Regions from separate parts of the Peribacillus sp. NPDC096448 genome, predicted to be linked through region 2. Evidence: riboswitches for the same ligand, from Rfam matches in the RefSeq annotation. Region 2 holds a riboswitch; the other holds the start of a gene.
What was found. A riboswitch is a leader RNA that binds a small molecule or an ion and turns the genes downstream of it on or off. The one in region 2 is predicted to bind cyclic di-AMP.

Region 1: it holds a riboswitch for cyclic di-AMP, as region 2 does, so the genes downstream of both, ACIQ0C_RS17720 (APC family permease) here and ACIQ0C_RS24030 (APC family permease) in region 2, are expected to answer to the same signal.

What each region holds. Positions count from the first base shown of each region.
Region 1 is NZ_JBIWEU010000010.1:139,779-143,597, forward strand. It holds gene ACIQ0C_RS17720 (APC family permease) at 385-2,211, opposite strand; cyclic di-AMP (ydaO/yuaA leader) riboswitch at 2,350-2,495, opposite strand; gene ACIQ0C_RS17725 (GtrA family protein) at 2,858-3,313, opposite strand; gene ACIQ0C_RS17730 (glycosyltransferase family 2 protein) at 3,273-3,819, opposite strand, start outside.
Region 2 is NZ_JBIWEU010000023.1:8,384-12,202, reverse strand. It holds gene ACIQ0C_RS24035 (TrkH family potassium uptake protein) at 1-945, opposite strand, end outside; cyclic di-AMP (ydaO/yuaA leader) riboswitch at 1,556-1,699, shown strand; gene ACIQ0C_RS24030 (APC family permease) at 1,853-3,679, shown strand.

The DNA.
Region 1 (3,819 bases), on a different contig from region 2:
AACTGTGAATTTATGAGTTGGTAATGAATGTTACTCAAATATCGACAGCGTAAGTTACTGCTGTCTTTTTTATAAAGATTAGTAAAAAAGGCAAACCTTATGTAGGTTTGCTGAGTTTGTAGACAAAAGGGTTTCTATCTAAAGTTAGTTGATTGGAATGGAAGGTGCGAGACTCCTGCGGGAAAAACGCGTCTAGGGGAGACCCCGCATGCGCAAGCCGAGGAGGCTCCCGGACCGCCCGCGGAAAGCGAGTGCCTGGAGTGGAAATCAACGTCCAAAATCTAAAAACCAATAAAAAACCGTAGACATACTCAATTTTCATTGAGTTTGTCTACGGTCTGGGCAAACCTTATGTAGGTTTGCTTCTTTTCTTAGAAATGGAACTTACTTCTTCAAATGATATGGCACTGTCGTAACAACCACATTTCTTTTATAAAGTAAGTAAGCGCGAATCAGTAAACTTGATTGGTTATGAAGTATATTGTGCCAGCCCTTCTTCGGAATGAATTGGGGGATGATCACCGTAACTTTATAATTGGATTCACTAGCCTTATGTTCAACTGTATCCACAAATTTAGTTAGTGGCTGAATGATGCTTCTGTAATAAGAATTCAGTGTAACGAGCCTTACATCCGGCTGCCATTTTTTCCACTTTTCTCCGAATTTCTTTTCATCTTCTCTTTCAAAAGCGACATAAACGGCAATGACCTGATGTGCGGATAAAGATTTTGCATAATTTAAAGAGTTCTCAACCACATGAGTTATACCCGCCACAGGTACAATGATGATATTTCCTTCAATTGGTAAGATTGGCTCACATGTTGTAATCCTTAGTTGGTCCCCAACTGCTTCATAATGCATTCTAATTCGATGAAAAATTAAAATGATGATAGGTAAAAAAATCAAAACCGGCCAAACCTGAGTAAATTTGGTTAAAAAGAATATCATCGTGACGATAAAGCTAATTATGGCACCAATTGAATTAATGGTTAATTTCATCATCCAGCCTTTTGGCTTTTCGCGAATCCATTTAACAATCATCCCGGTCTGGGATAACGTAAATGGAATGAATACACCTACCGCATAAAGCGGAATGAGATTTTCCGTATGTCCTTCAAATGCGACTATCAAGATGATGGATGCAAGTCCAAGTATGATAATTCCATTGGAATACCCTAAACGGTCCCCTCTGATCGTAAACGCCCTTGGTATGAATTTATCCTTCGCCAGATTTACCGCAAGCAGAGGGAAAGCCGAATAGCCAGTATTTGCCGCAAGTATCAAGATCAATGCAGTCGTACCTTGAATGAAGAAATACATGAAATTCCGTCCAAAGATCTCTTCAGCAATCTGGGAGACGACCGTTACCTCTGCGCTAGGAACAATGCTTAAATAATAGGCTAAGAATACGATTCCTGAAAATAATACAGCTAGTAAGGAACCCATTGCTATTAATGTTTTCGCAGCATTATTCGGTGCTGGATCTTTAAAGTTCGGGATTGCATTGGAAATCGCTTCGACTCCTGTCAATGCGGAGCTTCCTGATGCAAATGCTCTTAGCAGTATAAATAAACTGATGCCAGCTACTGGAGTCCCAAGTGACGCATGCAATTCCGGTGAGACTCCTCCCGTCAAAATCTTGTAAATTCCAACCCCAATCAAGATGAACAATGCTAAAACGAATAGGTACACCGGATAGGCCAAGACAGAGGCCGATTCCGTAACCCCCCTAAGGTTCAAGATTGTAAGTAAGATGACGAATATAATGGCTATGACGACATTATAATCATGCAGGCCGGGAAAAGCGGACGTGATGGCATCCGTACCAGCAGAAACACTTACCGCGACAGTTAATATATAATCGACCAATAAGGATCCCCCAGCTATCAACCCTGGATTGACACCTAAATTGTTTTTTGAAACCACATAAGCTCCCCCGCCATGTGGATAAGCGAAAATGATTTGTCTGTAGGACAAAATCAAAGCAGTTAACAGGATCAATACTCCGATCGCGATAGGGATTGAATACCAGAAAGCCGCAGCACCGACCGTGATCAGGACGATCAATATTTGCTCCGGTCCATAAGCAACCGAAGACAAAGCATCAGAAGATAATATCGCCAAAGCCTTTGTTTTGTTAAGCTTTTGTTCACCAAGTGCATTTGATTTTAAAGGTCTCCCAATCAAGAACCTCTTTATAGCAGATAACATCAAGAATTCACCACCATGTTTAATTTATAAGTTTATGTTTCCCAGCTGTAGCAAAAAACGAGACGAAACACAAAAATGCCTACAAGTCATAGCTAAATAGACCTGTAGACATCAATTTTTTTGTCTAACAAGCTCCACCTTCCTTCTCATATAACGCTTACGAGGTTAGCTGTCGGATTCGGACCTAAGAGTAGCCCTACCTTTTAAAGGATTCACCCCTTGGATTGTAAAAACAATCCCAATAACGGGTCCCCCGCACCATAAGGTTTAAGCGATTTAGAAATATGAAACTGTTGATTATCATACTCCCGTGAAATGGAAAAGTAAATGAAAATTTTACACAGAAATAGAATTATTCTTTGTAGGTGAGGTTTTATTCTTGACATATATTACATAAGTCATGCAAACACGTGACTCGAAGGTAGGAAAGGAGGTAAGTAAACGTCTAAAAAGAAAATAATCAAGCGCTCAATGAACAATAGGTGGTCCAAAAAAGGTTAAAATGATTGCCACATGTAGAACGTGAAGGACGAAATTAAACAGATCTGCCCCAGCTTGGATAGTCATTAAATGCATAGAATTTCGCTTTCCGATTCCATTTTAATTCCCGTCCAATCGGGGGCATTATTCCACTGATCCACCCTAATTAATTCCTTCCTTCTTGAATTGGTCTCAAATTGCTTTTTTTAAAGACAAAGTATTTCTGCCCAAGATAGTTAAGCACTGTATAAAATATCGTTCCTATCAGAACAGCCAAATTTTGTTGTATGGATAAATGGACGGTTCCTTCCAGTGATTCTGCAATGGCTTGGCCTATGGAATAAGCGGCGGAATAACAAATCAGAATTACGCAAAAGAAACGGGCAACTCCTCGCCGCCATTCTATGTCGCTTTTAAAGGTAAAAGTCCTGTTCAAAAGAAAACTCGTTACAGCTCCCGTTCCATTGCCGAAAAAAGTGGAGACCCAGTAAGATAATTCAAGAACATTCATGAGAAAAAGCATGATGGAAAGTCCAACCGCTGTATTGACTATTCCAACCAATAAAAAGCGGATAAAGGAGTTAGTGTGTTTTAGATAGTTTTTCAATACTGTTCCGTTCATTGTCTAGTTGCTCCCGTTTTTTTAAATCGAGCGGATTAAATAGATCAAGATCAACAATATATTTAGGCCGGCGTTTTGATTCATTATAGATTTTACCGATATATTCCCCAATCAAGCCGACAGCAATCAACTGCAGTCCACCGATCAACCATACGGAGGTAATTAATGAGGTCCACCCAGTTTCGGTCTGCCCATAAAATTTCAACCATAAAAAGTAAGACCCAAAGAGTAAGCTTATGAAAAAGGAAAGACATCCAAGCCATAATACAAGCCGGATCGGTGTTACTGAAAAGGAAGTAATGCCATCAAGCGCAAAAGCAACCATCTTCTTAAATGGATATTTCGTTTCCCCAGCCAATCTTTCTTTTCGGTCATAATAAACAGAGTCCGTCTTAAACCCAATGAGCGGTACAATCCCCCGTAAGAAAAGATTCGTTTCATCAAATCTCTCCAACTCCGCGATCGCCCTTTTGCTCATTAGCCTGAAATCGGCATGATTATAGACA
Region 2 (3,819 bases):
CCCTTTAATCTGAGACCAAACAGTTCCTATTAGGGTGGCTAATGTAGTGGTTTTAATCCCGCCACCAGTCGACCCAGGAGAAGCCCCAACAAACATTAAGAAGATGATAAGCAACAAAGTAGGCTGTGTTAAGTCCGGAATGTTTAATGTATTAGATCCTGCTGTTCTCGGTGTAACTGATTGAAACAATGAAGACAATACTTTTCCAGCGTAAGATAAAGGCTGTAACGTTTTGTCATTTCCATATTCAAATATGAATATTAAAATGGCCCCTCCTATTGTAAGGATTAAGCTAGTCATCAATACAATTTGCGTATGAACGGATAACCGATGGGTATCATGGTATTCGTATAGTTCATTTATAACGATAAAGCCAATTCCGCCTAATGTTATTAGGGCAGCAACAGTAAGGGTTACGATAGGATCTTCTGCATAAGGTGTCAGACTCCTAAACTCTCCCATTAAGTCAAAACCCGCATTATTGAAGTTAGATATCGAATGAAAAACGCCATAATAGAGTGCTTTACCAATTGGCATATCGAAAGAAAAACGAATAGATAATATAACGGCACCTAGGATTTCAATGACAGCAGTGAAAATCAAAATCTTTTTTACTAACCTAACTACACCTGCCATAGATAAGTTATTTAAGGATTCTTGAAGCAACAATCTGCTTTTTAATGAGATTCTTTTGCCTAATAAGAAGAAGAAAAATGTTGCAAATGTCATAAAGCCTAGACCACCCACCTGAATAAGTGATAAAATCACCAACTCTCCAAACTTCGTAAATGTCGTTTCCGTATCAACTACGACAAGCCCTGTTACACATGTAGCAGAGGTAGAAGTAAATAAAGCATTTAAAAAAGAAAGACCATTCCCATCTTCAGTGGAGATTGGGAGTGTTAACAAATATGAACCAATAAGTATCAAGGCGGCAAAGCCCATTACAAGAATTTTTGGTGGATCTAAAAATTCTATTCTTTTTTTCAAATTAATCATCATCCTAACTGTAAATTAGATATTAAGGGTACGAAAAAAAATGTACATTTGTACGGTGAAATGTGAATATTGCCAAAGGAAAAGGAGGGCCTTCTGTTAGATACTCTGCTACTACAAGTTGACCCAATACAAACATTAGAAACTATTTGACATTTGGTTAGTATTTCACATGTGCTTCATTCCATTCCCCTTCTATGTAGATAACTCTGAACATTAACTACGGTTTCATTGGGAAACAAAAGTAGATCAACGTTTTCTTTTTCCATGTATGCAGTAATAATTTGGTATCTACCCAAAGCGGCGATTTATAATTACGCGTGGATACATTAGGTGATTTGTCATTGATGCTTGAGTTGGAAAGTACCGATTTAATCATTGATCTAGTAACTTCCAAAGGGTGGCACAATATATTCTTCATAACCCATCGAGTTACTGACTCGTACCTTCTTGCTTTATCGTAGAAACGTAGTTATTTATGTTTTCCTGAGTTTTAATCTTTTTTACATAAAATCCATTTACAATTGCTGATCATAGGAGTATTATAATCAAAGTTTCAATTTCTAAATCGCTGAAACCATTAGGTACGGGGGAACCATTTTTGTGGGTTGTTACTATACCCAAGGGGTGAATCCTTTAAAGGTAGGGCTACTCAAGGTCCGAATCCGACAGCTAACCTCGTAAGCGTTAAATGAGAAGGAAGGTGGAGCTTGTGACACACGAAAAGTGATGTGCCTACAGGTCTATTCTGTAGGCACTTTTTTGTATTCATGTAAAATTTTATTGCTCTTTTGAGTCAATACTGTATGTACGGATAAAAATTAACTCATAAAAACTATTAGGGTGGTTTGGAATAATGATTTCACTTATAAAAAGGATGTTAATTGGGCGACCTCTGAAATCCAATGAATTAGGAGAACAGAGATTAAACAAAAAGAAAGCATTAGCAATCCTTTCTTCTGATGCTCTATCATCAGTGGCATATGGTCCTGAACAAATTTTGATAGTATTGATTACGTTAAGTGCAGCAGCATTTTGGTATTCAATTCCTATCGCAGTTGGTGTATTAATTCTTTTAACAGCTCTCATATTGTCTTATAGACAAATCATTTTTGCTTATCCTCATGGCGGTGGAGCGTATGTGGTTTCAAAGAGCAATTTAGGTGTAAATCCAGGCTTAATAGCTGGAGGTTCCCTATTGGTAGACTACATACTAACTGTTGCTGTAAGTGTGTCTGCTGGGACTGATGCTTTAACATCTGCCTTCCCCACTTTACATAACTTTAATGTGGAAATTGCCATTATATTTGTCATTTTTATTACAATTTTGAATTTAAGAGGAGTAACGGAGTCTGCTTCAATATTAGCCTACCCCGTTTACTTATTCGTTTTAGCGTTGTTAATATTAATTGGTGTAGGTATTTATAATATTCTAACTGGAGGAGTTTCGCCTGAATTGCACACCCCAATAGGTACACCTGTGGCGGGAATCAGTTTGTTTATTCTTTTAAGGGCGTTTGCTTCAGGAAGTTCCGCCTTAACAGGGGTTGAAGCTATATCGAATGCCATTCCTAACTTTAAAGACCCAGCACCTAATAATGCTGCTAAAACATTAATGGCGATGGGAGCCTTGCTTGCCGTACTGTTTTCAGGAATTGTATGTTTAGCCTATTATTATGGTATTTCTCCTAGTGGAGAGGTAACCGTTGTTTCCCAAATTGCCGAAGAAACTTTCGGCCGGAATTTCATGTACTTCTTTATACAAGGAACTACAGCATTGATTTTAATCCTTGCTGCGAACACTGGTTATTCTGCTTTTCCATTGTTGGCAGTAAATCTTGCAAAGGATAAGTTTATTCCAAGGGCGTTTCTAATGAGAGGAGACCGATTAGGATATTCTAATGGGATTATCATACTTGGAATTGCTTCGATCATTTTAATCCTTGCTTTCCATGCAGAAACGGAGCATCTTATCCCACTTTACGCAGTTGGTGTATTTGTTCCATTTACTTTATCTCAATCGGGCATGATGGTTAAATGGTTACGAGAGAAGCCGCATGGGTGGGTACCAAAATTCATTATTAATACTACGGGCGCCGTTATTAGCTTAACCGTCACATTAATATTCTTTTTAACAAAATTCTCACAGGTTTGGTCAATCTTAATTTTTCTACCTATCATTGTCTTTATCTTTCATAGAATTAGAAAGCATTATGAAGCTGTTGGAGACCAACTTAGGCTTACAACTTGTGAACCATCTGCGACCATTGACGGTAATGTTATGATAGTGCCTGTTGCTGGCATGACTCATGTTGTAGAGAATACCTTAAATTATGCTAAATCGCTTTCTCCACAACAAATTATTGCAGTGTATGTTGCATTTGAAAGAGATGACGAGAAGAAATTTGAAGGAAAATGGAAGAGATGGCAACCTGATGTAAGACTGGTGACACTGCACTCTCATTACAGAAGTATCATCAACCCACTTACAAAATTTGTTGATACTGTAGAGAATAAAGCAAGGGAAGGGAATTATCAGGTAACTGTTGTTATTCCACAATTTATTCCCAAAAAAGGCTGGCACAATATTCTTCACAATCAATCAAGTTTTCTTATTCGGGCCTTCTTACTGTTTCGAAGAGACGTGGTAGTAACAACTGTACCTTATCATTTGAAAAAATAAGGAATTGAATTAATGTACTTCTTAATGCTATAGGTAATTATCAGAGCTGTTATGCAGCTCTTTTTCTTATGGAGCTAAAGGGGCAGAATAGCATTCCTGTAGTTCGTTATTTTTCAGCTTTGAAAAAAATAGGGCTCCTC